DNA from 3 places in the Phytobacter diazotrophicus genome. Region 3 is predicted to be linked to each of the others. Evidence: predicted binding sites of a transcription regulator. Region 3 holds the regulator's gene; each other region holds the start of a gene.
The links. Region 3 encodes LexA, which represses DNA repair genes until DNA is damaged. Its sites were predicted from a motif close to TNCTGTATGTACATACAGNA; they were not measured.

Region 1 (10,207 bases), 1.4 Mb from region 3:
CATCGCGCCAAAGGTGTCGCCGTGGTAGCCGTTACGGAAGGTGAGAAACCGCTGCCGGGGCTCGCCTTTCGCCTGCCAGTATTGCAGGGCCATTTTCATCGCCACTTCCACGGCCACCGAGCCAGAATCAGCGAGGAAAACACACTCCAGATTGTCCGGGGTCATCGCCACCAGTTTACGGCACAGGGTAATGGCGGGTTGGTGGGTGATGCCGCCAAACATCACGTGCGACATGGCATCAATTTGCGCTTTCATCGCCGCGTTCAGTACCGGGTGATTGTAGCCGTGAATAGCGGCCCACCAGGAAGACATGCCGTCTACCAGCCGCTCGCCGCTGGTCAGCGTCAGTTCGCATCCTTGTGCGGATTGCACCGGATAAACCGGCAGCGGAGAGGTCATGGAAGTGTACGGGTGCCAGATGTGGCGCTGGTCAAAGGCAAGATCGTCCGTTGTCATAATCGACTTGTAAACCAAATTAAAAACATTTAGGTTTACAAGTATAACCCGAATCGAGATTTAACAACACCCTTTGGAGAAGCCCAATGGCTCACCAGACACGCTGGACAATGTCGCAAGTCACCTCCCTGTTTGAAAAACCGCTGCTGGAACTGCTGTTTGAAGCGCAACAGGTTCACCGCCAGCATTTTGATCCCCGCCAGGTGCAGGTCAGCACGCTACTTTCGATCAAGACCGGGGCCTGTCCGGAAGATTGCAAATACTGTCCGCAAAGCGCCCGTTATAAAACCGGGCTGGATGCAGAAAGGTTGATGGAGGTGGAGCAGGTACTGGACTCGGCCCGTAAGGCGAAAAACGCCGGTTCAACGCGCTTTTGTATGGGCGCGGCCTGGAAGAACCCGAACGATCGCGATATGCCGTATCTGGAACAGATGGTCGAAGGGGTGAAGGCAATGGGCCTGGAAGCCTGCATGACGCTCGGAACGCTCACTGACAGTCAGGCGCAGCGTCTGGCGCATGCCGGGCTGGATTACTACAACCACAACCTGGATACCTCACCGGAATTCTACGGCAACATCATCACCACCCGAACCTATCAGGAGCGCCTGGATACGCTTGATAAAGTGCGTGGCGCGGGAATCAAGGTCTGCTCTGGCGGCATTGTGGGGCTGGGCGAAACGGTCACCGATCGCGCCGGGTTACTGCTGCAACTGGCAAACTTGCCTACACCGCCGGAAAGCGTACCCATCAACATGCTGGTGAAAGTGAAAGGCACGCCGCTGGCTGATAATGAGGATGTCGACGCCTTTGATTTTATCCGTACCATCGCCGTTGCCCGTATTATGATGCCCACCTCGTATGTACGTCTGTCCGCAGGGCGCGAGCAGATGAACGAACAGACTCAGGCCATGTGCTTTATGGCCGGGGCAAACTCCATTTTCTACGGTTGTAAGTTGCTGACCACCCCCAACCCGGAAGAGGACAAAGACCTGCAACTGTTCCGTAAGCTGGGGCTGAATCCGCAGCAGACCGGGGTGCTCAACGGCGACAGAGCGCAGCAGGAACAACTGGAACAGCAGCTCGTGCATGCGGATACCGATCAGTATTACAACGCGGCTGCGCTATGAGCTGGCAACAGCGCATCGATGAGGCGTTAGCGGATCGTCTGCAGGCCGATGCCTTGCGCACACGCCAGTGCGTGGCACAGGGGGCCGGGCGCTGGCTGGTTCGCGACGGGCAGCGCTATCGCAACTTCTCCAGTAACGATTATCTGGGCTTAAGCCAGCATCCGGCGGTTGTTCGCGCCTGGCAGCAGGGGGCAGATAAATACGGGGTTGGCAGCGGCGGTTCTGGTCATGTGAGCGGCTACACCCTGGCACACCAACAGCTCGAGGCCGGGCTTGCCGACTGGCTGGGGTATCCGCGCGCGCTGCTGTTTATCTCGGGATTCGCTGCCAATCAGGCGGTGATTGCCGCGCTGGGTAAGAAAGAGGACCGTATCGTTGCCGACAGGCTAAGCCACGCCTCGTTGCTGGAAGCGTCCAGCCTCAGCCCGGCAGAACTACGCCGCTTTGCCCATAACGACGCCACGCATCTTGCGGCTCTGCTGGCAAAACCGAACGGTGGCGAACAACTGGTTGTTACCGAAGGGGTGTTCAGTATGGACGGCGACAGCGCGCCGCTGGCTGACATCGCCCGGGTGACCCGACAGGCAAACGGCTGGCTGATGGTCGACGATGCGCACGGTATTGGCGTATGCGGCGACGAGGGGCGCGGTAGCTGCCACGCCCGCCAGGTCACGCCGGATATCCTGATTGTCACGTTCGGCAAAGGGGTTGGCGTGAGCGGTGCGGCGGTGCTGTGCAGCGAATCGCTGGCCGATTATCTGACACAGTTTGCCCGCCATCTGATTTACAGCACCAGTATGCCGCCCGCCCAGGCCGCGGCAATCAGCGCCTCACTTGCTGTTATTCGATCCGAAGAAGGCGCACAACGCCGCCATAAACTGAATGCGCTGATTGCGCAATTCCGTGCCGGCGCACAGGCGCAGAAACTACAGGTGACAGCATCTGACAGTGCCATTCAGCCGCTGATTGTGGGTGAAAACAACCGTGCGCTGCAACTGGCCGCGCAGTTACGGGCGAACGGTTTTTGGGTAACCGCGATTCGCCCGCCAACCGTCCCGCAAGGTACCGCCCGGTTGCGCTTAACGCTCACTGCCGCCCATGAGCCGGAAGACATTACGCAGTTGCTGGAGATATTGCATGACGCGCGTTGATAAACAAGCCATTGCCGATACCTTCGGTCGCGCCGCCCACCGCTACGACCAACACAACGGATTGCAGCAACAAAGCGCAGAATTACTGCTTTCCCGTCTCCCTTCTGCCCCTGTTGAACAGGTGCTGGATGCCGGCTGCGGGCCGGGGTTGCTGAGTCGCTACTGGCGAGAGCAGGGGGCGCGGGTGACGGCGCTGGATATCTCCCCGCCCATGCTGGAGGAGGCCCGGCGCAGGCAGGCGGCAGAACGCTATGTGCTGGCGGATATCGAAGCCATGCCTTTTGCCCGCGCTGAATTTTGTCTTGCCTGGAGTAACCTGGCGGTGCAGTGGTGTGATGATGTGCGTCAGGCGCTGGCGGAGTTATACCGCGTAGTGCGCCCCGGTGGACATATTGCGTTTACCACCCTGGTGAGCGGCTCGTTACCTGAATTGAATGAGGCATGGCGCGCGATTGATGACCAACCTCATGCCAATCGCTTTCTGGCCGCTACGCAACTCCACGATGCGTTATCGGGCTGGCGCTATCAGGCGGGCATTGAGCCCATCACGCTCTATTTTGCGGGGGCCCTGGAGGCCATGCGATCGCTTAAAGGGGTTGGGGCGACCCATCTGCATGCCGGACGCAGGCAAGGGCTTACGCGAGGGGGGCTACAACGCTTGCAACTGGCCTGGCCGCAACAGCAGGGAGCATTCCCGCTGACCTATCAACTTTTCTGGGGAGTTATCACGCGTGACTGAACGCTATTTTGTCACCGGCACGGACACCGAGGTCGGAAAAACGGTGGCGAGCTGCGCGCTCTTGCAAGCGGCAAATCTTCGGGGGCTGCGAAGTGCGGGTTACAAACCGGTGGCCTCGGGCAGTGACATGACTGCACAGGGGCTACGCAACAGTGACGCGCTGGCTTTGCAGCACAACGGCAGCGTGATGCTCGATTACGACCAGGTAAACCCCTGGACTTTTGCTGAGCCGACATCGCCGCATATTGTCAGCGCAGAGTCCGATACGCCTATTACGCTTGAGGGGATGTCTTCCGGGCTTCGGGCGCTGGAAGCGAAGGCCGACTGGATATTGACAGAAGGGGCTGGCGGGTGGTTTACGCCGCTTTCAGAGACATTCACTTTTGCCGATTGGGTGGTGGCCGAGCAATTGCCGGTGATTCTGGTGGTGGGCGTTAAACTTGGGTGTATTAACCATGCAATGTTGACCGCACAGGCGATAGAGCAGGCGGGATTGCGTTTTGCTGGCTGGATTGCCAATGATGTTCAGCCGCCAGGTAAACGGCATACCGAGTATCTTGCGACGCTACGGCGCGTGTTAAAGGCACCTTTGATGGGAGAAATTCCCTGGCTTGCCCACGCGCCGTTCGCTACACAAAACGGTCATTATCTCGATCTCAACGTGCTGAATCAGGCGACATCCAGTGCGACAGAAGTTGATCGTCAAGCTGTCTGACATCCCCTTCGGCGACGTTGCGACCACGATGTAACAGACAGAAACGGTCGGCCACCCGGCGTATAAACGACAGATGTTGTTCGGCCAGCAGGATAGTCATACCGAAATCCTGGTTGAGCCGGACAAGTAAATTGCCGAGTTTATGGATAAACGCCTGTCCAAGCCCGCGTGTGGGTTCGTCCAGAATCAACAGCCGCGGGCGATTGACGAGCGCGCGCGCCATCGCCAGTTGGTGCTGATTATCCTCAGACAGCCCAGCGCCTTTCACCTGACGTAGCCCGTAGAGTTCGGGAAACAGGTCATAAATCTCACGATTGACGGTACTGCGCGGTTCACCAGCGGCCAGCATGGCGATATGCAGGTTCTCCTCAACGGTCATTTGTGAAAATATCCGCCTGTCCTGGGGAACATAGCCTATGCCCATTGCGCTGCGATGCTCCGCCTGTAGGTTGAGTAAATCCCTGGGCGGCGCCCCCGCTTCTTGCCAGACCATGCTACCGCTCTCCACGGGCAGATAACCGGTAATGCAATTGATAAGCGTCGTCTTGCCCATCCCAGGGAGGCCAATAACAGAGGTGCATACGCCGGGGGAGAGGTCGAGATCGACATTCCACAGCGTATGTTGATTGCCGTAATACTGATTGACTGCACGTAAGCTCAACACGGTTCGCTCCTTATCTCTGATCGGGTGACAGAGAAGATGTTGTAGAAGTCTCTGCAAAAGCCTTGCCAGAACCTAAAAGCGAGATTTTTTTCGGAACCCGCTGATGAATAAGAGAGTAAAAGTGCGTTTTGCGGGTGGCAGGCGAAAATATATGCTCTTTGACAGTGCCAGGGATGGCGGGAAATGGTGCAGTCAATTGGTGAATTGTGAGCAGGATCGCATGATAATTCACCGATTCGTTAGCAGATATTCTGCGAAAATAAGCGAGAAAATTTTTTTATTGACCTCAAAGAGGCTGCCGGGTGGTTTTTGGCGACAGGCGAGGCATATGGGCTGGAAGCAGTTATCCACTATTCCTGTGGATAACCTTGTGCATTAGAGTTAGAAAAAGTGCGAGAAGCGAGTAAATACGCGGCTTGCGCCTGAATTGCTGCGAAAGGCGTCTTTTATGATATTCCTTTATTTTTTAATTAGTTAAATAAAAGCAATCCTTGTAAGAAATCTGTCACCCACTGCCACAAAACTTTCATTACCTGTCTTGACAAGTGTTAAAAAAGGAAATGTTCTGGGGATAACCCGCTTTTGCTGGTGTTTTGTACCGTCCCAGATGATTTTCGAGGTGTGCTCATCGTGCCGGGCCAGTGAGTAGAAGAGATTCCTGATTATGCCACTGTTTTTACATCCAGTATTTTTTATTGGCAAATCTCGCTGTGGTGAGTAAAATTACTTTCCTGCCCGCTCATTCCTTCATCAGGTAGCCGTCCATGAGTAAACCATTCAAACTGAATTCCGCTTTTCGTCCCTCCGGCGATCAGCCAGAAGCTATTCGTCGCCTGGAAGAAGGGCTCGAAGATGGTCTGGCTCATCAGACTTTGCTGGGCGTGACCGGTTCAGGGAAAACGTTCACCGTGGCGAATGTCATTGCCGATTTACAGCGCCCGACGATGGTGCTGGCACCGAACAAGACCCTTGCGGCACAGTTGTATGGCGAAATGAAAGAGTTCTTCCCGGATAACGCCGTGGAATATTTCGTCTCTTACTACGACTACTATCAGCCGGAAGCTTATGTGCCGAGTTCGGACACGTTTATTGAAAAAGATGCCTCGGTGAACGAACACATTGAGCAGATGCGTCTGTCGGCCACTAAAGCGCTGCTTGAACGTCGGGATGTCATTGTGGTGGCATCGGTCTCCGCGATTTACGGCCTGGGCGATCCGGACCTGTACCTGAAGATGATGCTGCACCTGACAAAAGGGATGATCATCGATCAGCGCTCCATACTGCGTCGGCTGGCGGAGCTGCAGTACACCCGCAATGATCAGGCGTTTCAGCGCGGTACCTTTCGCGTGCGCGGCGAAGTGATCGATATCTTCCCGGCAGAATCGGACGATATTGCCCTACGCGTTGAGCTGTTTGATGAAGAAGTTGAGCGTTTGTCGCTGTTTGATCCGCTGACCGGGCATGTTGAGTCGACCATCCAGCGTTTTACGGTCTATCCCAAAACTCACTACGTCACGCCGCGTGAACGCATCGTTCAGGCGATGGAAGAGATCAAGGTCGAGCTGGTCGACCGGCGCAAGGTACTGCTGGAGAATAACAAGCTGCTGGAAGAGCAGCGGCTGACCCAGCGCACCCAGTTCGATCTGGAAATGATGAATGAGTTGGGCTATTGCTCCGGCATCGAAAACTATTCGCGCTACCTTTCCGGGCGCGGGCCGGGCGAGCCACCGCCGACGCTGTTTGATTACCTTCCGGCGGATGGCCTGCTGGTGATTGATGAATCCCACGTCACCATTCCGCAAATTGGCGGTATGTTCCGCGGCGACCGCGCGCGTAAAGAGACGCTGGTGGAGTACGGTTTCCGTCTGCCGTCAGCGCTGGATAACCGCCCACTGAAATTTGAAGAGTTCGAAGCGCTGGCACCGCAAACTATTTATGTGTCGGCGACGCCGGGCAACTATGAGCTGGAAAAATCCGGTGGCGATGTGATTGACCAGGTTGTGCGCCCAACCGGGTTGCTCGATCCGATTATCGAAGTGCGACCGGTGGCAACCCAGGTGGACGATCTGCTCTCCGAAATCCGCATACGCGTCGCCATTAACGAACGCGTACTGGTCACGACACTGACCAAACGCATGGCGGAAGATCTGACCGAATATCTGGAAGAACATGGTGAGCGGGTGCGTTACCTGCACTCCGACATCGATACGGTCGAACGTATGGAGATTATCCGCGATTTACGCCTTGGCGAGTTCGATGTGCTGGTGGGCATCAACTTGCTGCGTGAGGGGCTGGATATGCCGGAAGTGTCGCTGGTGGCGATTCTGGATGCGGATAAAGAAGGGTTCCTGCGTTCTGAGCGTTCGCTGATTCAGACCATTGGTCGTGCGGCGCGTAACGTCAACGGGAAAGCCATTCTCTACGGCGATAAAATTACCCCATCCATGGCGAAGGCGATGGGGGAAACCGAGCGTCGTCGCGAGAAACAGCAGCAGTACAACGAAGAACACGGCATCACCCCGCAGGGGTTGAACAAAAAAGTGGTGGATATTCTGAGCCTCGGCGAAAGCCTGGCGAAGACCAAAGGCAAAGGTCGCGGTAAATCGCGCACACCGGCTCAGGTGGAAGCTGCTGAACTGGCGTTAACCCCGAAAGCGCTGCAGCAGAAAATTCACGAGCTGGAAGGGCAGATGATGCAACATGCACAGAATCTCGAATTCGAAGAGGCGGCGAAATGCCGTGATCAACTGCATCAATTGCGGGAATTGTTTATTGCCGCCTCGTAACATGATGCCGCTCACGAAATTGACCTGTGCATCTTAATGTTTACTTAATGAAAGCCGATTACTCTCCTGTGAAAAATCAGGAGAGTATCTATGCACAAAGAAAATCTGGCTCAGTATCTGGCCGTTGCTCTGTCCCTCGCCATTATCATCGGCTTTACCCATCTCTGGGTGCTGACTTACTGAACTCCCCTTAACGTGCAATGGGGTTGAGTTTCACCCATGCGCGAACGCCAGGGCCTGGCTGACGGTTGTGTAAGAAGAATTGCGCGTCATGGAGCTGTGCGATGCGTGAAACGATACTCAATCCAAGCCCTGAACCACCATAGCGACTATCCATTCGCACAAATGCTTTGCTTAACTCTCCGCTGCGGGATTCATCCACGCCTGACCCCTCATCTTCCACCGACAGAACCGGCGTTGAACCACCGATAAGGCTCACGGTAATGGTGGTGCCGGGCGGGCTGTACCGGTGGGCGTTCTCTACCAGATTTCGCAGCAGCACCTGCAGGAGTGTGGCATCGCCTGCCACGGCGATATCTTCTGTCATTTCCGGCAACTGTAAGTGCTGCTGACGGGTGTGCAGCATTCTCTCCAGCTCACTGTGGACCGGCATGACCACATCTTCCATCAGCATCACCTGCTGATAGCTGCCAGCGGAAAAAGATTGCCCGACGCGGGCGAGTTGTAGCAACTGGGCAATATTTTCGGTCATCTGGTCCAGCCGCTGGAGCAGGGGGGCGACATCCAGAGCATGGCTTTTGGCCATTAACTCCAGGTGCAGACGCAGGCCTGCCAGCGGCGTACGCAACTCATGGGCTACGTCAGCGGTAAACAGACGTTCGCGATCCAGTGTGACGGTAAGGCGTGAAACCAGTTGATTGATGGCAGAGGCAACGGCTTCCACCTCACGGACCGGGTTTTCCAGAACGATGGGTTCAAGGTTGCCCGGCGCACGCGCATCGAGCTCGCGCTGTAATGCTGAAAGAGGGCGGGTTATGGTTTTCAACGCTTTAAAACAGAGCAGCAGGGCGAGACCAATGATCAGCAGGCTTGGCACCAGCAGACTGGCGACCGCCTCGTGTACTTCATGCTCAACCTGTTTATGGTTGTTATGGCTGTGAATCGCGCTTTCCACCAATAACTGGACTTGCTCTTTACTCTCATGCCATAGCCAGAACACGCTGACCAGTTGACACACCACCAGAATCGCCCCGACGGTGAGCAGCAAGCGGCTTCGCATTGACCAATTCCTGAACTGAAAGATCGCCATGCTTATTCCTGTTTATCGGCGTGGATCAACATATACCCATAGCCGCGAACGGTACGGATACGCGATTTGCCGATTTTGTCACGCAGGTTATGGATGTGCACTTCCAGCGTATTAGTCGCCGGTTCGTTGTCCCAGTTGTAAATGTCGTTATAGAGTATTTCACGGTGTACCGGCGTACCCACTTTCATCAGCAGGCGTGACAGCAACGCGTACTCTTTTGGCGTAAGCTCCAGTAACTCTTCGCTGAGCCATACCTGACGGCGGGTCAAATTCAGCCGCAAATTACCGTTTGTTAATTCGCTGTCTGCCTGGTTATTGTGACGCCGCAGCAGGGCACGAATACGCGCGTTAAGCTCTTCGAGTGCGAAGGGCTTAACCAGATAATCATCCGCACCGGTGTCCAGCCCGGAAATACGATCGGAGAGCGTGTCCCTGGCGGTCAAAATTAATACCGGCAGCGTGAATTTCTCGCGGCGAACACGCTCCAGGAAATGGAGGCCATCTTCGTCCGGAAGGCCAAGGTCAAGCACCATCAGACTGTAGTGTCCGGTTGCCAGACTCAGGCCCGCTTCATGCGCGGTGGATACGCCATCGCAGGCGTATCCTTCACTTTGCATGGCCAGAATCAATCCCTGTAATAACAGTGCATCATCTTCGACGACCAGAATTTTCATTTCGGCTCTCCACGACAGGCAGTCAAAATATCATCTTGCGCACGGTATTCCTTCGTACTGACCCCTGTCATACCCAACATGGTCGAGAAGAGATTATCCTGCGAAAAGTTCTTTTGCTGTGCCTCTTTTTGCAGGCACTGATTATCTACGCCGTAACGCTTTTGATAATCCTCAGACAGCCAAATAAGCATCGGAATATGTTTTTGCGTTTCCGGGGCGATGGAATAAGGCAAACCGTGTAAATAGACACCGTCTTCACCCAGCGATTCACCATGGTCGGAAAGGTAAACCAGGCTGGTGGTGAATTTATCCTGTTTCGATTGCAGTAATTTAATGGCTTTGTCGACAATATAATCAATGTACAAAATGGTGTTGTCGTAAGTGTTCACCAGTTGTTCCTGCGTGCAGGTCTGAATCTGGCTGGTATCGCAGGTCGGGGTAAATTTACGAAATGCCGCCGGGTAGCGGTTATAGTAGGTTGGCCCGTGGCTACCAATGGTGTGCAATACAATGACGCCGTCATGTTGCAGATTATTGATATAGTCTTCGAGCTGATGAAATAACGCTTCATCCTGACATTCACCGTCAATACATAACCCCGGAAGATTCAGCGCAGTCACATCCT
Region 2 (10,207 bases), 710 kb from region 3:
CCGCTGGAAAATCTGGGTGAGATCTGTCGCCGTCATGGCGTGTTGTTTTATACCGATGCCACTGCATCGCTCGGCGGTAACGCGCTGGAGACCGATGCCTGGGGGCTGGATGCGGTCTCCGCGGGTTTGCAGAAATGCCTGGGCGGTCCGTCGGGCAGCTCGCCCATCACCCTGAGCCCACAAATGGAAGAGGCCATTCGCGCACGCAAATGCGTGGAGCAGGGGATCCGTACCGATACGCATCAGGACGGCGATGACGAGATGATCTACTCCAACTATTTCGATCTCGGCATGGTGATGGACTACTGGGGGCCGGAACGCCTGAACCATCATACCGAAGCCACCAGCATGCTGTTTGCCGCCCGTGAGTGCGCACGCATCATGCTGGAAGAGGGGATGGACGCGCTGATTGCCCGCCACGAATTACATGGTCGCGCCATGCTGGCGGGGATCCAGGGAATGGGGCTGGAGGTGTTTGGCGATATTCATCACAAGATGAATAACGTACTAGGGGTGATGATCCCATCGGTTGTGCATGGTGAAGAGGTGCGTAAGCGCCTGCTGGATGATTTCCACATTGAAATCGGCACCTCGTTTGGCCCGCTACAGGGCAAGATCTGGCGTATTGGCACTATGGGGTATAACGCGCGCAAAGATTGTGTGCTGCAAACCCTCACAGCTCTGGAAGCGGTGCTTAACCGTCTGGGCCTGCGCACTGTACAGGGCGTGGGAATGCAGGCCGCCTGGGATGTCTACGAAGGGGTGGCATGATGATGACTGCCGATGAGGCTGACCGCGCTGCGCACCGGGTAATGACGCGTTGCGATGCGCTGGCAGAGATCAGTGAAACGCCGGGTCAACTTACCCGGGTTTACCTCTCTTGCGAACATCTGCGGGCGAACGCGCAGGTGGCGCAGTGGATGCAGGATGCGGGAATGCTCACCTGGCAGGATGCGGTAGGCAATATTTGCGGACGCTACGAAGCGGCAAGCGACGGTGCACAGGCGGTGTTGCTTGGGTCGCACCTGGACACCGTTCGTGACGCCGGACGCTACGACGGCATGCTCGGCGTGCTGACTGCCATCGAAGTGGTGGACTGGCTGCACCGTCAGGATCTGCGTGGTTCACAGGCCATTGAGATCGTCGGGTTTGCTGATGAAGAGGGTACGCGCTTTAACATCACGCTGTTAGGAAGCCGGGGCCTGACCGGCACCTGGCCGCAGGGCTGGCTGGATTGCGAAGATGCGCAGGGGATAAGCGTGGCGCAGGCGATGGTGGATGCCGGTCTGGATCCTACGCGTATCGCCACGGCGGAACGTGCCCGTGAGGATTTTTCCGCGTATCTGGAGCTGCACATCGAGCAGGGGCCGGTACTTGAGCAAGAAGATCTGCCGCTCGGCGTGGTCACCGCGATCAACGGTGCGCGCAGGTTGACCTGTCGGTTTAGCGGGGAAGCAGGGCATGCGGGCACCGTGCCGATGAGCCATCGTCACGATGCATTAACCGCCGCCGCCCAGTGGATCGGGTTTGTTGAACAAAAAACGCGGGAGTCTGGCCCGGAGCTGGTGGCAACGGTCGGTACGCTGCAGTGTGAGCCCGGTGCGGTGAACGTGATCCCTGGGGCGGTGACGTTGACGCTGGATATCCGCAGCCCGAACGATGCTCTGCGGGAGACGCTGTTAAACGCCCTGCTGGATGAGGCCTTGCGTATTGGGCAGGAACGTGGCGTTGGTTTTAGCTACGATATTTTTTACTCCATTGCGGCAACACCTTGTGATACGCATCTGCGTAATGTGCTTGCTGGTGCCGTTGAGGCGGTACAGGGGCGCGTGCTGTTGCTGCCAAGCGGTGCAGGGCATGATGCCATCGCAATTGCGGAACGCTGGCCATCGGCCATGTTGTTTGTGCGTTGTGACAGAGGGATCAGCCATCATCCGGCCGAGAGCGTGCAGCAGCAGGATGTGGCCCACGCGTTGCGGGCATACAGTGAAGCGGTGAGAGCGTTAATGTAATTCAATGTTTCCCTGAAAGAGGGGAAATATCGTGTAGCCCCGGTAAGCGTCAGCGCCACCGGGGACAATTCCCGGATGGCGGCGCAGGCGCCTGATCCGGGCTACGACCGGTTTTCTCTCTCCCCTGGGGCTGAGGAATCCCCACAAAAATGCGAGCACGAACGGTCCCCTCTCCTCTTTGGGGAGAGGGTCAGGGTGAGGGGGAAAATGCGGCTCTGATGGTCATTCCGTTCACCTTATGTTCATGGCGACATGTCAACTTCGGACACGTGAACGGGTAAAGGGGAACACCGCGTTCGCCTCTCGCCCCTTTAGTGATAGGGGGAGGGGAACGTCATATCACCCAAGCGTAAACGGATCGGCGTCCTGCCAGGCGGGAAACTTCTCGCGGTACTCTTTTAATGCGGCCATCGACAACTCGGCATCAATGCGGATAGCCTGGTGTGGCTCGGCGGTGGCGATAACCTCGCCCTGCGGGTTAATGACCCGGCTGTCGCCACGATAATGATGCCCATTGCCATCGGTACCCACACGGTTGCAGCCCGCGACATACGCCAGGTTTTCAATAGCGCGTGCCACCAATAGCGATTGCCAGTGCAGCGAACGCGGCGCAGGCCAGTTGGCGACATACAGCGCCAGATCGTAATCATCGCGATTGCGCGACCAGACCGGGAAGCGCAGGTCGTAACAGACCAGCGGTAAAATACGCCAGCCGCGCCACTCAAACACCACGCGCTCGTTACCGGCTTCGTAATGGTGATGTTCATCGGCCATACGGAACAGATGGCGCTTATCATAGAAATGAACAGCCCCTTCCGGCTCGACCAGCAGGAAACGGTTAACCGGGCCGCGCTCTGTTTGCAGCGCGGCACTGCCCGCGACCAGCGCGTTCGTCTGGAGCGCTTTGGCCTGCATCCACGCCACAACGTCTTCTTGCGGCATCGACTGCTTCGCCGCTTCCATCGCAAAACCGGTGGTGAACATTTCCGGCAGGACTATCACATCACGCCCGGTGATATCTTCAAGCTGGCGGTCGAAATGGCGCAAATTGGCCGGACCGTCCATCCAGACTAAAGGTTGTTGCAACAGCGTAATTTTGAAACCAGGCACGATTTAAGCTCCCCTTAAACAGCATTTTTACACTTTAGCACGAGAAAAAGGGAATTTGTGGTAATAAAAAACCCCGCACGAAGCGGGGTCAGGGTCTCCAGAGGGGGGCGTTATGCAGCCTGAGGCTTACGCACCTTTTCCGGCGTTTTTACCGGCTGTGTTGCCAGCTCTTCCGGTTCGAAATCGTCGACATTGATACTACGCAGACGGCTGGTTTCGGCTTTTGTCAGGATCTCAGCTTCATCCTGATTGATAAGCCCGCCGGCCAGCGCCTCTCTTGCCAGCACGTCCAGACGTGTGAACGGCAGGTTTTTACCGAGCTCTTTACAAATGCGCTGATGAATCGGGTCGGCGGCGATCACGTCAAGTAGCGCCTCTTCCAGCAGACCGACCGGGTTATGTTCGCTCGGCGTCAGGTACTGACCACGACCAATACGCGAACGGGTGGCACACGGCGTTTGCAGAATCTTAGCGACCTGATGATCCAGCTTATCGGACGGTGCCAGATAGTGACGACCGGTCGGGAAAATCACCACCCGCAGCAGACCCGCGACCACACGGTTCGGGAAGTTGGCCAGCAGATCGTCCATCGCCTGTTCAGCCTGATACAGCGCGTCCTGTACGCCCCAGTGCACCAGCGGCAGATCCATCTCATGGCGGCCTTCATCGTCATAGCGTTTCAGCACCGCAGAGGCGAGGAACACCTGACTTAAGATATCCCCGAGACGTGCCGAGATACGTTCACGACGTTTCAGGCTACCGCCCAGTACCGCCATCGACACATCCGACAGCAGCGCGAGGTTGGCGCTTAAGCGGTTGATATGTTGATAGTAGCGTTTGGTTGAATCGCTGGTCGGGGCCGAACTGGTCAACCCGCGCGTCAGCCCCAGCCAGAAGCTACGCATCTTATTGCTACCCACATGCCCGATATGTTTAAACAGCAGCTTGTCGAACGCATCCACGTCATTGTTTTGCGCGGCGGCCATTTCATCCAGCACGTACGGATGGCAGCGAATCGCGCCCTGACCGAAGATCATCATGCTGCGGGTCAGAATATTGGCCCCCTCAACGGTGATGGCAATCGGTGCACCCTGATAGGCGCGAGCCAGGAAGTTGCCTTCGCCGAGCATAATGCCTTTACCGCCAGCGATATCCATTGCGTCAATGATTGACTGCTGGCCACGGTGAGTACAGTGGTACTTCACGATGGCGGAGAGTACCGCCGGTTTCTCACCGAGCATAATGCCGTACGTAATCAACGCGGCAGCGGCATCCATCACATAGGCGTTACCCGCGATACGTGCCAGAGGTTCTTCGATCCCTTCCATCTTACCGATAGCAACTTTGAACTGACGACGGATATGGGCATAGGCGCCAATACCCAGCGCCACCGATTTCAGGCCGCCCGTGGAGTTGGATGGCAGGGTGATACCCCGGCCCACGGACAGACATTCCACCAGCATACGCCAGCCCTGTCCGGCCATTTTCGGACCGCCGATGATGTAATCAATCGGTACGAAGATATCCTGACCACGCGTCGGACCGTTCTGGAACGGGACGTTCAGCGGGAAGTGACGACGACCAATTTCAACGCCCGGGGTGTTGGTAGGGATCAGCGCACAGGTAATACCGAGATCTTCTTCGCCACCCAGCAGTTTTTCCGGGTCAGAGAGTTTAAACGCCAGGCCCAGTACGGTCGCGATAGGCGCCAGCGTGATATAGCGTTTGTTCCAGGTCAGGCGCATACCGAGCACCTGTTCACCCTGCCAGTCGCCCATGCAGACGACGCCTGTGTCCGGGATGGCGCCCGCATCAGAACCGGCTTCCGGGCTGGTCAGTGCGAAGCACGGAATTTCCTGTCCACGCGCCAGACGGGGTAAGTAATGATTTTTCTGCTCTTCGGTGCCGTAATGTTGCAGCAGTTCGCCCGGCCCTAAAGAGTTAGGTACGCCGACGGTGATCGCCAGGATACCGGAAACCCCGGAGAGTTTTTGTAATACGCGGGACTGGGCGTAAGCAGAGAATTCCAGGCCGCCGTACTCTTTTTTAATGATCATCGCGAAGAAGCGATGTTCTTTCAGATACGCCCACAGTTCTGGCGGTAAATCGGCCATTTCATGGGTAATCTGAAAGTCGTTAGCCATACGGCAGGCTTCTTCCACCGGGCCATCAATAAAGGCCTGTTCTTCGGCGGTCAGGCGCGGCTGCGGGTAGTTGTGCAGTTTTTTCCAGTCAGGATTACCGCGGAACAGATCGCCTTCCCACCAGGTTGTACCGGCATCGATAGCTTCTTTTTCCGTACGGGACATCGGCGGCATCACTTTACGAAAGCCGCGGAAGACTGGCGCAGAGATCAGCGATTTACGCATCGGCACAAAGTTGAAGGGCACAAGGATAATGGCCAACGGCACCAATACCCAGATGGACCACAGACCTGAAGCGCCAAGCGCGGCAGTCCATGCCAGGAGGATTACGCTGCTGAGCAGCAGACTCACCCGGTGATAGAACAACACGCCGAGTAGGACAACAGTTGCGAGAAGACTCAAAATCATCATAGAGAAAAGCTCCCTTGCTTGTAGGAGGTCTGACCACTTGTGATGATATGGTTGTAGTGGATGTTATTTCTTTTAGCAATGTGTTTACAAAATAATTACAACCTGGTTCACATTGTTGGGGAGGAATGTGGCACGAAAAACGAAAACCCCCGACGATCCCTATGGCTTTAGCTTCTCGCTTGCCATGCTATCCGGTAAACTGCGCGCGAGAATTTATATTCATACTGCTTTCCTACTGAAGGATATCCTCATGTACCAGGATCTGATTCGTAACGAACTGAACGAAGCAGCGGAAACGCTGGCAAACTTTTTAAAAGACGATGCCAATATTCACGCCATTCAGCGTGCAGCGGTTCTGCTGGCTGACAGCTTCAAAGCCGGTGGTAAGGTATTGTCCTGCGGCAATGGTGGTTCCCACTGTGATGCGATGCACTTTGCCGAAGAGTTAACGGGGCGCTATCGTGAAAACCGTCCGGGTTATCCGGGGATTGCGATTTCTGATGTGAGCCATCTCTCCTGCGTTAGTAATGACTTTGGTTACGACCATGTTTTCTCTCGCTATGTTGAAGCCGTTGGCCGTGCAGGGGATGTACTGTTAGGTATTTCTACTTCCGGTAATTCTGGTAATGTCATTAAAGCGATTGACGCGGCGCGCGCGCAGGGCATGAAAGTCATCACGCTGACCGGTAAAGATGGCGGCAAAATGGCAGGTACTGCCGACGTTGAAATCCGTGTACCGCACTTTGGTTACGCCGACCGTATTCAGGAAATCCACATTAAAGTGATCCATATCCTGATTATGCTGATCGAAAAAGAGATGGTAAAAGCGTAAGAAGGCTATTTTATTCGCCATCTTGAACCAGGGCAGTGCTCAGAATCCTCACGTACCCGGTGTACGCTCCGGTTCTTACGCGCTGTCCGTGTTCAAACTGGCTGCAACAATTACGCCTTCTCCATATTTGGGCGTTAGGGGGTGTTGAATGTGCGAACTGCTCGGGATGAGCGCCAATGTGCCAACCGATATTTGCTTTAGTTTCACCGGGCTTGTTCAGCGCGGTGGGGGAACCGGGCCGCATAAAGATGGCTGGGGTATCACCTTTTACGAAGGCAAAGGCTGTCGTACGTTTAAAGACCCGCAACCCAGCTTTAACTCTCCGATTGCCCGTCTGGTGCAGGAGTACCCGATAAAGTCCTGCTCGGTGGTGGCCCATATTCGCCAGGCGAACCGTGGTGAAGTGGCGCTGGAAAACACGCACCCCTTTACCCGTGAACTCTGGGGACGCAACTGGACCTACGCTCATAACGGGCAGTTAACCGGGTATAAATCGCTGGAGACCGGCAACTTTCGTCCTGTCGGGGAAACCGACAGCGAAAAAGCTTTCTGCTGGCTACTGCACAAACTCACCACGCGCTATCCGCGTACGCCGGGCAATATGGAAGCGGTATTTAAATACATCGCGACGCTGGCGACTGAACTGCGTGGGAAGGGTGTTTTTAATATGCTGCTGTCGGATGGGCGTTATGTCATGGCGTTCTGCTCGACCAATCTGTTCTGCATTACCCGTCGGGCACCGTTTGGCGTGGCGAAACTGCTGGATCAGGATGTGGAAATTGATTTTCAGCGGGAAACCACACCTAACGATGTGGTTACCGTGATTGCTACCCAGCCGCTAACGGGCAATGAAACCTGGCAAAAGATTATGCCAGGCGAATGGGCATTATTTTGTCTCGGGGAGCGTATAGTTTGACGCCAACTGCGGGTGAATAACTTCGTGGCTCAGCGGTTTGCTGACCACGTAGTTCCCGTCAACAACAGAGACCACAGGCGGTTTCTGTGTCTGCTGGAAGAAGTCATAACCCGGTTTTAACTGTTCCCAGAATTTCGCATAGGTCGAATATTTGTGACGCTGCATATTCGCGTCCGTCATACGGAACGGGTAGATGCTCAGTTGCACGCTTTCCTGACCAAACACCAGCGCGGCGGTGACAAACTGGAAAATCTCGTCGATTTGCGAATCGGTCATGGCGTAGCAGCCAATCGACACGCACGCGCCGTGGATCATCAGGTATTTCCCTTCATAACCGTGGGCACGGTCATAGGCGTTAGGAAAACCAATATTGATGGCTTTATAAAAACGGCTATCCGGTTTTAGCTGGCTGCGCTGAATGGAATAGAACCCTTCCGGGCTTTTGAAATCGCCCTGACGCTGTTTCGGACCCAGGCCGCCGGAGTAGTTACAAATTTTGTAACTATTGAGGAGCTGATATTGCTCACCCATTTTGACGTAGAGATCAAGGGTACGCTCTTCTTTGAAGATCTGGATGTATACCGGCGATCCCATCAACTGCTGCTTATATTCTTTGCTGATCGGCGTTGTTGAACCATTGCTGCTTAATAAGCTGGCAAACGAGACGCACGGCATCAGAAGCATCGCAAGAAAAAATGCGATTTTGCGCATACTGCTTGTTTCCTTGATAAAACGGTTACCACATTGCCAGGACGGCAAAAGAATCCCATAAATTCAGATTAATCTGGATTGGGTGCGCCCACAGTAGCATCACGGTAGTTTTTCGCAAGCCCGGATCGCTGAGTTTACAAATTAGTTTTTTGCAGCGATCCCCCTGCTAAATATTGTCTGACGAAAACCCCAGAAATAACAGCGCTATTGGGCGTTTTTTTCACTGCGAACTCACTTTTTTCCTCACTCTTCTCATTCTGGGTAATGATGCTGTATACTTATCCAGTATCTGATAAGGTGAGCGTATGCGCAAAATCATACATGTCGATATGGACTGCTTTTTTGCGGCGGTGGAGATGCGTGATAACCCGGCTCTGCGGGATATCCCTATCGCTATCGGCGGCAGCCGGGTTCAGCGCGGCGTTATCAGCACGGCTAATTATCCGGCGCGTAAATATGGCGTGCGCAGCGCCATGCCCACGGCAATGGCGTTAAAGCTCTGCCCACATCTCACCTTATTACCGGGGCGCTTTGAAGCCTACCGGGAAGCCTCTCACCAGATCCGCGAAATTTTTTCCCGTTATACAAGCCTGATTGAGCCCCTGTCACTGGATGAAGCCTATCTGGATGTGACCGACAGCCCCCATTGCCACGGTTCGGCAACGTTAATGGCAGAAGAGATTCGCCGGACCATATTCCGCGAAACCCAACTCACCGCATCGGCTGGGATTGCACCGGTGAAGTTCCTGGCGAAAATCGCCTCCGATCTGAATAAACCTGACGGGCAATATGTCATTGCCCCTGCGGATGTACCGGCGTTTTTACGTACGCTGCCACTCAGTAAAATTCCGGGCGTTGGCAAGGTGTCGGCGGCAAAACTGGAAACGCTTGGGTTGCGTACCTGCGAAGATGTGCAGAACAGTGACCTGGCGATGTTGCTAAAACGCTTCGGTAAATTTGGCCGCGTGTTGTGGGAGCGCAGTCAGGGGATTGATGAGCGACATATCAGTAGCGACAGGCTTCGCAAATCGGTTGGCGTGGAGCGTACGCTGATAGAAGACATTCATGAATGGGAAGAGTGTGAAGCCATTATCAACCAACACCTTTATCCGGAACTGGAACGGCGGCTGGCAAAGATAAAACCCGATCTGTTGATTGCCCGACAGGGGGTTAAGCTCAAGTTTGCCGATTTCCAGCTCACCACCCAGGAACACGTCTGGCCACGCTTAAATAAAGACGACTTGCTGGCGACGGCGCGGAAAACCTGGAATGAGCGGCGCAGCGGGCGCGGCGTGCGTTTAGTGGGTTTGCATGTGACGCTGCTCGATCCGCAATTAGAGCGTCAGTTGGTGCTGGGGCTGTGATAATCGTGAAAATAAGAGCGTAACGGGAAGATAAAAGGGAAAGTGTCCGCACCAGTAAAAGGTGCGGACAGTACGACTTATTTCGCCGGAATAGCTTTCAGCAGCTCGGTCAGCAGCGTCCAGTAATGGCCCACGCTTTCGATATGTACCTGTTCATCCGGGGAGTGCGGACCGGTGATGGTTGGCCCAATAGAAACCATATCCATATCCGGGTACGGTTTTTTGAACAGACCACATTCCAGACCGGCGTGAATGATCTGAATATTCGGCGTCTTGTTGAACAGACGCTGATAGGTCTCACGCACCAGATGCATCACCGGTGAGTTCGCATCCGGCTGCCAGCCAGGGTAGCCGCCTTTCGGTGCGGTTTTTGCACCAGCCAGTTTGCCCAGCGATTCCAGCATGCTCACCACATAATCTTTGCCGCTATCGATCAGGGAGCGGATAAGACAGATGATTTCCACGCTGTCGTCCTGCATGGTGACCACGCCAACGTTCAGGGAGGTCTCGACCACGCCTTTGGCAACGTCGGAGTTACGGATCACACCGTTTGGCGTGGCGTTCAGCAATTGAATGAAGCTATCGCGGGAAGCAGAGGTCAGCACCTGTTTGTCGCTGGAAACGCTATCCAGCAATACCACCAGGTTTTTCTCTTTCATCGCCAGCTCGTTTTTCAGGATGTCCTGATAAGTTGCTGCCAGCGTTTT
Region 3 (10,207 bases):
CAGCGCCAATGTGCAGGTCGGCAGCAATATGTCACTCGGTATTCGCCCTGAACACCTGCTGCCAAGCGACATCGCTGATGTCACCCTGGAAGGCGAAGTTCAGGTCGTCGAACAGCTAGGCCACGAAACGCAAATTCACATCCAGATCCCCGCCATCCGTCAAAACCTGGTCTACCGCCAGAATGACGTGGTGTTGGTAGAAGAGGGGGCCACATTCGCTATCGGCTTGCCGCCAGAGCGCTGCCATCTGTTCCGCGAGGATGGTACGGCCTGTCGTCGGTTGCATAAAGAGCCGGGCGTTTAAGGTCTCCCATTAAAAAAGCAAAACGCCAAACCGTTCGCGGTTGCAGCCAACGAAGAGGCAGCCCGAGAGGTGAGGTGTTTAAAGAAAAGCAATGATCTCAGGAGATAGAATGATGACTACTCTGCGCAAAGTTCCACTGGCAATCGCCATCGCCGCGGGCATTTTGTCTGCTCAGGCGGGCGCTGTCGATTTTAAAGGCTATGCCCGTTCGGGTATTGGCTGGACCGGCAGCGGCGGCGAGCAGCAGTGCTTCCAGGCCACCGGTGCTCAAAGTAAGTATCGTCTTGGTAACGAATGCGAAACCTACGCCGAACTGAAACTGGGCCAGGAAGTATGGAAAGAAGGCGACAAGAGCTTCTACTTCGATACCAACGTAGCCTACTCCGTTGCCCAGCGTAATGACTGGGAAGCGACCAGCCCTGCGTTCCGTGAAGCCAACGTTCAGGGTAAAAACCTGATCGACGCGCTGCCGGGCTCCACTATCTGGGCAGGTAAACGCTTCTATCAACGTCATGACGTTCACATGATCGACTTCTACTACTGGGATATCTCTGGTCCTGGTGCCGGTCTTGAAAATGTTGATGTTGGCTTCGGTAAACTCTCTTTAGCGGCAACCCGTTCGTCTGAAGCGGGTGGTTCCGGTACTTTCGCTGACCGTAATGCTGATGGCAGCCGTATTTATGACAACCTGGTGCCAAACGACGTCTTCGACGTGCGTTTAGCGCAAATGGCTGTCAACCCTGGCGGTACGCTGGAGTTCGGTGTGGATTACGGTCACACCAACCTGCCGGACAAATATGACCTGGCGCCGGGCGCATCGAAAGATGGCTGGATGTTCACCGCTGAACATACCCAGAGCATGATGAAAGGTTACAACAAGTTTGTACTGCAGTACGCAACAGACTCCATGACCTCTAACGGTAAAGGTATTCCGCAGGGCGGCAGCATCAACAACAACGGTTCACTGTGGCGCGTGCTGGATCACGGGGCAATCAACCTCGCTGACAAGTGGGACCTGATGTATGTCGGTATGTACCAGGACATCAACCGTGACGACAACAACGGTACCAAGTGGTGGACCGTGGGCGTACGTCCTATGTACAAATGGACACCGATCATGAGCACCCTGCTGGAACTGGGCTATGACAACGTCAAATCCCAGCGCACCAGCGACACCAACAACCAGTACAAAATCACCCTGGCCCAGCAGTGGCAGGCTGGCGACAGCATCTGGTCTCGTCCTGCAATTCGTGTTTTCGCAACCTACGCGAAGTGGGATGAGAAATGGGGCTATGCCAACAGCGATTCCGGTAATGGTTACACCTCTGGCGTAGCGTATCGCGATACTTCCGCGAAAACCTTCAGCCGTGGTGATAACGACGAGTGGAGCTTCGGCGCCCAGATGGAAATCTGGTGGTAATCCTCGCCACCTGACGTACCGAAACAAGAGGGGCGCAAGCCCCTCAATTCTTCGAGACAGTGCGCTATTGCCGGGCGTTAGTTGTCTCTCGTAAAGAAGGTGATAACAATGAAAATGAAAAAAAGTTTCGTCGCCCTGTGCCTGACCGCGGGTTTACTCGCCGCAGCGCCTGGGGTTAGCTTCGCCGATGTTAACATCGTCCCGCAAAATACCACGGCGGCGCCGGCCATTCCGGCCTCCGCACTCCAGCAACTGAGCTGGACGCCTGTCGATCAAAGCAAAACACAAACAACTGAGCTTGCCACCACGGGCCAGCGCCTGAATGTGGCGGGTATCAGTGGCCCGGTGGCCGCATACAGTGTCCCGGCGAACATCGGTGAACTGACGCTCACGCTCAGTAGTGAAGTGAATAAACAAACCAGCGTTTTTGCGCCCAATGTGTTGGTTCTTGACCAGAACATGTCACCTGCCGCGTACTTCCCCAGCAGCTTCTTTACCTATCAGGAGCCGGGAGTGATGAGTGCCGACAGGCTGGAAGGGGTGATGCGCCTGACGCCTGCGCTGGGCCAGCAAAAGATCTATCTGCTGGTCTTCACAACCGAAAACGATCTGCGCCAGACCACCAAACTGATGGACCCGGCCAAATCCTACGCCAAAGGAACGGGTAACGCGGTACCGGATATCCCCGATCCGATAGCCCGTCACGTTACTGAGGGCGTGGTGAAACTGAAAGTGAAAACCAACAGCGGTTCCAGCGTGCTGGTTGGCCCGTTGTTTGGTTCATCCGGACCAGGGCCGGTGACGGTGGGTAACACAGCCGCGCCTGCTACAGCTTATAGTGCACCGGCGGCCGCACCTGCTGCGGTGGCTGCCGCGCCGACCTCTGCGCCTGCGCCTGCCGCGAAAAGTGAGCCGATGCTGAATGACACTGAAAGCTATTTCAACCAGGCCATTAAACAGGCCGCCGCAAAAGGTGATATCGATAAGGCCCTGAAATTACTGAATGAAGCTGAGCGTCTCGGGTCTACATCCGCCCGGAAAACCTTTATCAGCAGTGTAAAAGGCAAGGGGTAACCGTCTCCCCGCAATGCTGATGTTTGCAACAACTGGTGCGTCGCCTGACGCACCCTTTTTGTCTATAGAAAACCCCCAGCTAGGCTGGGGGTTCCGGAAAGCTTTCAGCTTTAAGCCAGTTATTAAAACCCCTTTTGATTTGTTAAAACAGCTTGCGGTCTGGCAACTGCAAAAGTTCAACAAGAAATCAAAAGGGGTTGGATGGGGGACGAAAAGAGCTTAGCGCACACCCGATGGAACTGTAAATATCACATAGTTTTTGCGCCGAAATACCGAAGACAGGCGTTCTACGGAGAGAAACGTCTGGCGATAGGCAGCATTTTAAGAAAGCTGTGTGAGTGGAAAAACGTACGGATCCTGGAAGCTGAATGCTGTGCAGATCATATCCATATGCTTGTGGAAATCCCGCCCAAAATGAGCGTATCCGGCTTTATGGGATATCTGAAAGGGAAAAGCAGTCTGATGCTTTATGAGCAGTTTGGAGATCTGAAATTCAAATACAGGAACAGGGAGTTCTGGTGTCGGGGATACTACGTGGATACGGTAGGGAAGAACACAGCGAAGATACAGGAATACATAAAGCACCAGCTTGAAGAGGATAAAATGGGTGAGCAGTTGTCGATCCCTTATCCGGGCAGCCCGTTTACGGGCCGTAAGTAAGGAAGTTTGATGCAAATGTCAGATCGTATGCGCCTGTTAGGGCGCGGCTGGTAACAGAGCCTTACAGGCGCATCTGAAAAACCTCCGGCTATGCCGGAGGATATTTATTTTTCTGGCGCAACGACGCTGTTGCATATCTGTTGCGCTTATGAAAACTGAATGAAGTTCCCCGCACGAGGCAGCCTGTTCTGCGATACAATAATGTGACGTTATGTATTGGAGAGTAAGGCATGTCACACCCCGCGCTTACGCAACTGCGTGCGCTACGCTATTTTGACGCACTTCCCGCGCTCGACCCGCAGCAACTGGACTGGCTGTTGCTGGAAGATTCCATGACGAAACGTTTTGAGCAACAGGGTAAACAGGTGTCTGTGACGCTTATCCAGGAAGGGTTTGTGACGTCCGATATGCTCGATGGCGAGCGCCATTTGCTGCCAGACGATACGCGGTACTGGCTGCGGGAGATCCTGCTGTGCGCTGACGGCGAACCCTGGCTTGCCGGGCGAACGGTGGTGCCGGAGTCTACGCTGACCGGCCCGGAACTTGCGCTGCAGAAGCTGGGTACCACGCCGCTTGGGCGTTATCTCTTTACATCATCTACGCTGACACGAGATTTTATTGAAGTTGGTCGCTATGACACGCTGTGGGGAAGACGCTCCCGCTTGCGCCTGGGGGGGAAACCTCTCCTGCTGACTGAACTGTTTTTGCCTGCGTCACCGCTGTACTAAGAGGAAAAAAAATGGAGTGGAGTCTCTCGCAGAATAAGCTGCTGGCCTTTCATCGACTCATGCGCACGGACAAGCCCATTGGTGCGTTGCTGCTGCTCTGGCCAACGCTGTGGGCACTGTGGGTTGCAACGCCGGGCGTTCCTCCCCTGTGGATCCTGCTGGTGTTTGTGGCGGGGGTCTGGTTGATGCGTGCGGCAGGCTGTGTGGTAAATGACTATGCGGACCGTAAATTTGACGGGCATGTGAAACGTACGGCCAATCGTCCGCTGCCCAGCGGAGCGGTCACGGAAAACGAAGCGCGCGTACTGTTTGTGGTATTGGTGGTGCTGGCGTTTGCACTGGTGTTGACGCTTAACATGATGACCATTCTGCTTTCCGTTGCGGCGCTTCTGCTTGCCTGGGTTTATCCGTTTATGAAGCGTTATACCCATTTGCCGCAGGTGGTGCTGGGGGCGGCGTTTGGCTGGTCGATTCCGATGGCGTTTGCCGCCGTGAGTGAGTCGGTGCCGCTGAGTTGCTGGGTTATGTTTCTTGCCAATATCTTGTGGGCGGTGGCCTACGATACGCAGTACGCCATGGTGGATCGCGACGATGATCTGAAAATCGGTATCAAGTCGACCGCTATTCTCTTTGGACGCCACGATAAGTTAATCATCGGCATATTGCAGGTGGCGGTGCTGGCGCTGATGGTGGCGATCGGTGCGCTCAATGGCTTAGGCTGGCAATTCTACGGGGCGGTTATTATTGCGGGTGCGCTGTTTGTTTATCAGCAGAAGCTGATTGTGAATCGCGATCGCGACGCCTGTTTTAAGGCGTTTATGAATAATAACTATGTGGGGCTGGTACTGTTTATCGGTCTCGCGGCAAGTTATCTGGCGTAACTCACCTCTTCCCGGATGCGGCGCTGCCTTATCGGGGCTACCTTAAGCGCCAGGCTCAGCGTAGCCCCGATAAGCAAAGCGCATCGGGGACGTTACTCCCTGATGCGGCTGCTTTACTCACTCTGCCTGCGTTGCGCTCTCAATCGTCAAGCGCACATCAGAGGTAATCAGCTCGGCTAACAGCTGATACACCGCCAGCGTCTGCTCAGGCTCGGCATCTCCGGTATCGCTGATATACCCTTCGTCACGCAGCGTCAGCACCAGTGTACTGAATACCGCCTTATCGAAGAATTCCGGCGCATTGATGCCGTGCAGAACAGACAGACGCTGTGCCAGCGTGCGGCTCTCTTTCTCCAGCGTACTGCGGTTCATTGCCGGATTGGCGCTCAGCAGCCAGAAGGTGATGGCATAGCGTTGCAGTGTTTCGCGCGCACCCGCCGCCAGCAGTTGCAGCGTTCGGGAATGGGCCGGGTTGATATAAAGCTGGTCATCTTTCATGGTAATCAGCCCCTGGCGCAGCAATTCCTGAGCAAGGTTTTTCAGCACGCCTGCCAGCTCTTCTTTTTCCCAACGTAAGAACAGCTCGGCTTTCAGCATCGGGTAAAGTAACTCAACATGGCGCAGCATCTCGTCCTGAGAGATATGACGATGCTGGGTAATAATGGCCGCCATCAGAGAGGGCAACATCAGCATATGCGCAATGTTGTTGCGGTAGTATGTCATCAGAACCGCCTGCTCGCGCGGCAGAATGATGATGTCACCGATCGTGTCTTTCTCTACTTCGAACTTGTTCATCTGCAACGCATGCTCAATTAGCGCGTCCGCACTTACGGTGGGTACCGTTGTGTCGGCGGCATAGGGCACATTGCGCATCAGGTTGAGATAGCAATTCAACTGCTCGGTGAGCTGTTCACGGGTCAGAGAACGCTGGCGAGATGCCAGAAGCGCGGTACAGCAGAGGTTCATGGCGTTTGCCGCACCGGCATTGTTAATGCGCACCATCAAATCGGCAGCAATAGCGTTCACCGTCGGCGTCAGCCAGGCAGGACGCACCGCTTCGATAGGATCGATAGACTCGCGCCACTCCGGCACCCGGTGGTTCAGGTAGTTCATCAGCGGGATAGGCTCGCCGAAGTTCACATAACCCTGACCGAGATTACGCAGCTTGCTCAAACCGCGTATCATCTGGGCAAAACCTTCTTTCTCTTTCGTCGCGCCACGCAGCTCTTTGGCGTAAGTCCCCACCTCCATGACATGCTCATAACCAATGTAGATTGGCACCAGCGTGATTGGACGGGTACCTCCACGCAGCATGGCCTGAATCGTCATAGAAAGCGTGCCGGTCTTCGGATCCAACAGACGGCCCGTACGGGAGCGCCCGCCTTCAACAAAGTATTCCACTGAGTAGCCACGGTTAAACAGTTCGCCCAGATACTCGCGGAAAACGGTCGAATAGAGTTTATTACCCTTAAAGGTACGGCGAATAAAGAACGCGCCCAGACGACGGAAAATGGGGCCCGCCGGCCAGAAGTTCAGGTTGATCCCGGCTGCAATATGCGGCGGTACCAGCCCCTGGTGATAGAGCACGTAGGAGAGCAGTAAATAGTCCATATGGCTGCGATGGCAGGGCACATAGACAATTTCATGGCCATCATGGGCGAGCTGACGAACACGCTCCGCGTTATGCACATTAATGCCCTGATACAGACGGTTCCAGGTAAAGCCGAGGATACGGTCTGACAGACGGATCATCTCGTAGGAGAAGTTCGCCGCAATCTCTTCCATCAGCGCAATTGCATTTTGCTGCGCTTTATCGTGGGAGATTTTTTTGCTGCGCGCTTCGTCTTCTACGGCGCGAGCGATGGCTTTGGAGGAGAGCAGCTTATTAAACAGGTCCTGACGGGCAGGTAAGCGTGGCCCCACAGCAGCCAGGCGCTGACGGGCAAAGTGCATACGCGCGACGCGTGCAAGTTTTTGCGCAATGGTTTTGTCCGTGCCGTGCTCGGTTGCCATACGGCGCAGCGAAACCGGCGGGGAGAAACGCACAAAGCTGTCGCGGCCAAGCCACGAGATCGCGAAAAATTTCTGAATACCGTTTAGCATACGCAGCGGCGGGTTGACCTCGCCCTTTTCGCGACCTGGAGAACGGCCGAACATCATCGACACAGGCACCATCTGAACATCCAAATCGGGATGGCTGCGGTGCAGATCGAGATAGTCATGGAACAGCTTGATCGACTCTTCTTTCGGCGTGTACCAGGTAAAGACACGTGGTCCGCCGTGAATAAAGATATAACGCGGCAGCTCCGCTCCGTCGATTTCAAGCGGTTCGAGGGGGTCGGGCAAATCGTGTGCCAGACACTGAGCGCGCAAGGTCAGCAAATCTGCCTTCGAGTTATAAGGCAAAACGTACATAATAGGGCGCGACGTATCGAGCCCTAATTCCTGGGCGGGTTCCGCCGGGATAGACTTGCTTTTTACCAGCACGCTTAATGGTAAATTAAGTAATTTGTAGTAAATTCGTGGCCAGCCGGACATAAACGATGTAAAGCCTCTGGTTAATAATGCCATTGCGCGGCAAGAATATCAGAAAGTCCGCAGAATTTCTTTTCTACCTCTATAAGCTTACATAGACATTGACGTTCATTACATAAAAAGGTTGTTTTTGATGGCCAACAATACCACTGGAATTACCCGCATTATTAAAGCGGCAGGCTATTCATGGAAAGGGGTGCGCGCAGCGTGGATTAACGAAGCTGCTTTTCGTCAGGAAGGTGTTGCGGTCGTTATTGCCATCATCATTGCGGCTTTTCTGGATGTAGATGCGATTACGCGCGTCCTGCTGATTGGCTCTGTCGTACTGGTGATGATTGTGGAAATCCTTAATAGTGCAATTGAAGCCGTGGTTGACCGTATTGGGTCTGAATTTCATGAACTCTCGGGGCGTGCGAAAGACATGGGGTCTGCTGCGGTATTGATGGCCATTCTCCTGGCACTGTTTACCTGGGTTTCTCTGCTGTGGGGCTATTTTCGATAGCGCTTCCAGAAATGCGTTAAGTCCGCGTTTTTTGCTTAATTTTGGTTTCAAAATCGCCTTTAACTGTATATACTCACAGCATAACTGTATATACACCCAGGGGGCGGAATGAAAGCTTTAACGGCCAGGCAGCAAGAGGTGTTCGATCTTATTCGCGATCGAATCAACCAGACAGGTATGCCGCCGACGCGTGCGGAGATCGCGCAACAGTTGGGGTTCCGTTCCCCAAACGCGGCAGAGGAACACTTGAAAGCGCTTGCGCGTAAGGGTGTTATCGAGATTGTATCCGGTGCGTCTCGCGGTATTCGTCTGTTGCTTGAAGAGGAAGAGGATATTGGGCTGCCGCTTATCGGGCGCGTCGCTGCTGGCGAACCTTTGCTGGCGCAACAGCACATTGAAGGGCACTATCAGGTCGATCCGTCTCTCTTCAAACCTAACGCTGATTTTCTGCTGCGCGTAAGCGGTATGTCGATGAAAGATATCGGCATCATGGATGGCGATCTGCTGGCAGTGCATAAAACCCAGGATGTTCGCAACGGGCAGGTTGTTGTAGCGCGTATTGACGATGAAGTGACGGTCAAGCGGCTTAAAAAGCAGGGCAATACCGTGCAGCTATTGCCTGAAAACAGTGAGTTTTCCCCTATTGTCGTTGACCTGCGCGATCACAACTTCACCATTGAAGGTCTGGCGGTTGGCGTTATCCGCAATGGTGAATGGCTGTAATAGCCTTCTGAGCCGTGGCGGCATGCCTGCTGTCACGGTTGCTTGCTTTTCCTGACAAAGCTTTAATCTCTGTTTTATCCCGCTGATCTCGCTCGGTTTTGCTCCGCATATCTATTCCGGTAATTTGCTTTCCGATGGTTAAAAATTCCGAATAAAGAATCATGGTCGCTATCCTTAACTACAATAATTATCACGTTCAGGATATTAAGAGCGTAACGAAAGGAATAACGCTGTTCATGACCAATGATGAGGAGACGACGATGAATAAAGACGAAGTCAGCGGCAACTGGAAACAATTCAAAGGTAAAGCAAAAGAACAGTGGGGTAAATTGACCGACGATGATATGACCATCATTGAAGGTAAACGCGACCAGTTGGTCGGTAAAATTCAGGAACGCTACGGCTACGCCAAAGATCAGGCAGAAAAAGAAGTCGTGGATTGGGAAACGCGGAACGATTACCGCTGGTAGCCTTCACATCCCCCCAATGTGTAACCCTCAATGGCTACCCTGCCCGAACGGTACATGGATGTACCACCCTTAATTGCCTTACCTGCTTAAAAGAGAAAAATCGCGCTTAGCGCGATTTTTTTTTCAACTGAATCGTGTGGTCATGATGACACTCGCCGGGGTGTCGACACGCTTCAACTTCTGCGCAATCAGCACATAATCCATGTGCTTCTATGACATTATGGCGCAGCGCAAAACCGCGTTTTGCCGCCAGCGCATGCATGATGTCTTCCACGCCCTCCGCTTGCTCCTCTTTTACCACACCGCAACGGTCACAAATAAACATCGCGGACGTGTGCGTCGGCTGATCGAAAAGATGACAAAGTACGTAGCTGTTAGTGGACTCTACTTTATGTACAAACCCTTGCTCTAAAAGGAAATCCAGCGCGCGATAGACCGTAGGAGGTTTGGCTTGCGGTTCTGCCTCACGCAGAAGATCGAGCAGGTCATAAGCGCTGATTGCCCCCTGCTGCAGACTCATCAGGCGTAACACTTCGAGGCGCTGAGGAGTCAGGCGCACGTTGCGTTGCACACACAGTTTTTCGGCCTGCGCGAGCATCTCTTGCGAAGTGGACTTATCCATAGGCGTTCTCTCATGAAATGGCAATATAAGCCCCCACTTTACCATGTTCTGTACTAAACGCCGAGATCACGACCGCGCCTTCACCTTTCGCAATCGCCATGTGTCTTCTATAAATATTGATGGTCACTTCATATAACAACATCTTCTGTAACGCTTTATTACATTCAGTAGAAATAGGATATTTTTTGGATGTTATTCGCAGCAATAGAGCCTCCCTGTCCATGTCACAACTAACAGGGTCATAAAACTCATTTGATTACGAGACGCATACTGTGAAAAACAATCTTA

Region 1: uvrB (excinuclease ABC subunit UvrB) is a predicted target of LexA. The motif match lies at 5,521-5,540, and genes of this name have one in related genera.
Region 2: dinB (DNA polymerase IV) is a predicted target of LexA. The motif match lies at 8,405-8,424, and genes of this name have one in related genera.

Annotation. Positions count from the first base shown of each region.
Region 1 covers NZ_CM125428.1:3,931,998-3,942,204, reverse strand. Annotated here, with positions in the region: gene bioA (adenosylmethionine--8-amino-7-oxononanoate transaminase) at 1-456, opposite strand, end outside; gene bioB (biotin synthase BioB) at 543-1,583, shown strand; gene bioF (8-amino-7-oxononanoate synthase) at 1,580-2,734, shown strand; gene bioC (malonyl-ACP O-methyltransferase BioC) at 2,721-3,473, shown strand; gene bioD (dethiobiotin synthase) at 3,466-4,188, shown strand; gene ACS0RQ_RS19180 (ABC transporter ATP-binding protein) at 4,130-4,852, opposite strand; gene uvrB (excinuclease ABC subunit UvrB) at 5,617-7,638, shown strand; gene pmrB (two-component system sensor histidine kinase PmrB) at 7,829-8,908, opposite strand; gene pmrA (two-component system response regulator PmrA) at 8,911-9,582, opposite strand; gene eptA (phosphoethanolamine transferase EptA) at 9,579-10,207, opposite strand, start outside.
Region 2 covers NZ_CM125428.1:4,575,169-4,585,375, reverse strand. Annotated here, with positions in the region: gene ACS0RQ_RS22340 (pyridoxal-phosphate-dependent aminotransferase family protein) at 1-771, shown strand, start outside; gene hpxK (allantoate amidohydrolase) at 768-2,012, shown strand; gene ACS0RQ_RS22330 (amidohydrolase) at 2,352-3,122, opposite strand; gene fadE (acyl-CoA dehydrogenase FadE) at 3,233-5,677, opposite strand; gene lpcA (D-sedoheptulose 7-phosphate isomerase) at 5,928-6,509, shown strand; gene ACS0RQ_RS22315 (class II glutamine amidotransferase) at 6,658-7,425, shown strand; gene dpaA (peptidoglycan meso-diaminopimelic acid protein amidase) at 7,396-8,136, opposite strand; gene dinB (DNA polymerase IV) at 8,442-9,500, shown strand; gene pepD (cytosol nonspecific dipeptidase) at 9,578-10,207, opposite strand, start outside.
Region 3 covers NZ_CM125428.1:5,284,172-5,294,378, reverse strand. Annotated here, with positions in the region: gene malK (maltose/maltodextrin ABC transporter ATP-binding protein MalK) at 1-304, shown strand, start outside; gene ACS0RQ_RS25615 (maltoporin) at 414-1,724, shown strand; gene malM (maltose operon protein MalM) at 1,833-2,798, shown strand; gene tnpA (IS200/IS605 family transposase) at 3,000-3,458, shown strand; gene ubiC (chorismate lyase) at 3,689-4,186, shown strand; gene ubiA (4-hydroxybenzoate octaprenyltransferase) at 4,198-5,067, shown strand; gene plsB (glycerol-3-phosphate 1-O-acyltransferase PlsB) at 5,185-7,605, opposite strand; gene ACS0RQ_RS25585 (diacylglycerol kinase) at 7,736-8,104, shown strand; gene lexA (transcriptional repressor LexA) at 8,213-8,827, shown strand; gene ACS0RQ_RS25575 (hypothetical protein) at 8,802-8,990, opposite strand; gene ACS0RQ_RS25570 (CsbD family protein) at 9,088-9,297, shown strand; gene zur (zinc uptake transcriptional repressor Zur) at 9,404-9,919, opposite strand; gene ACS0RQ_RS25560 (conjugal transfer protein TraF) at 10,192-10,207, shown strand, end outside.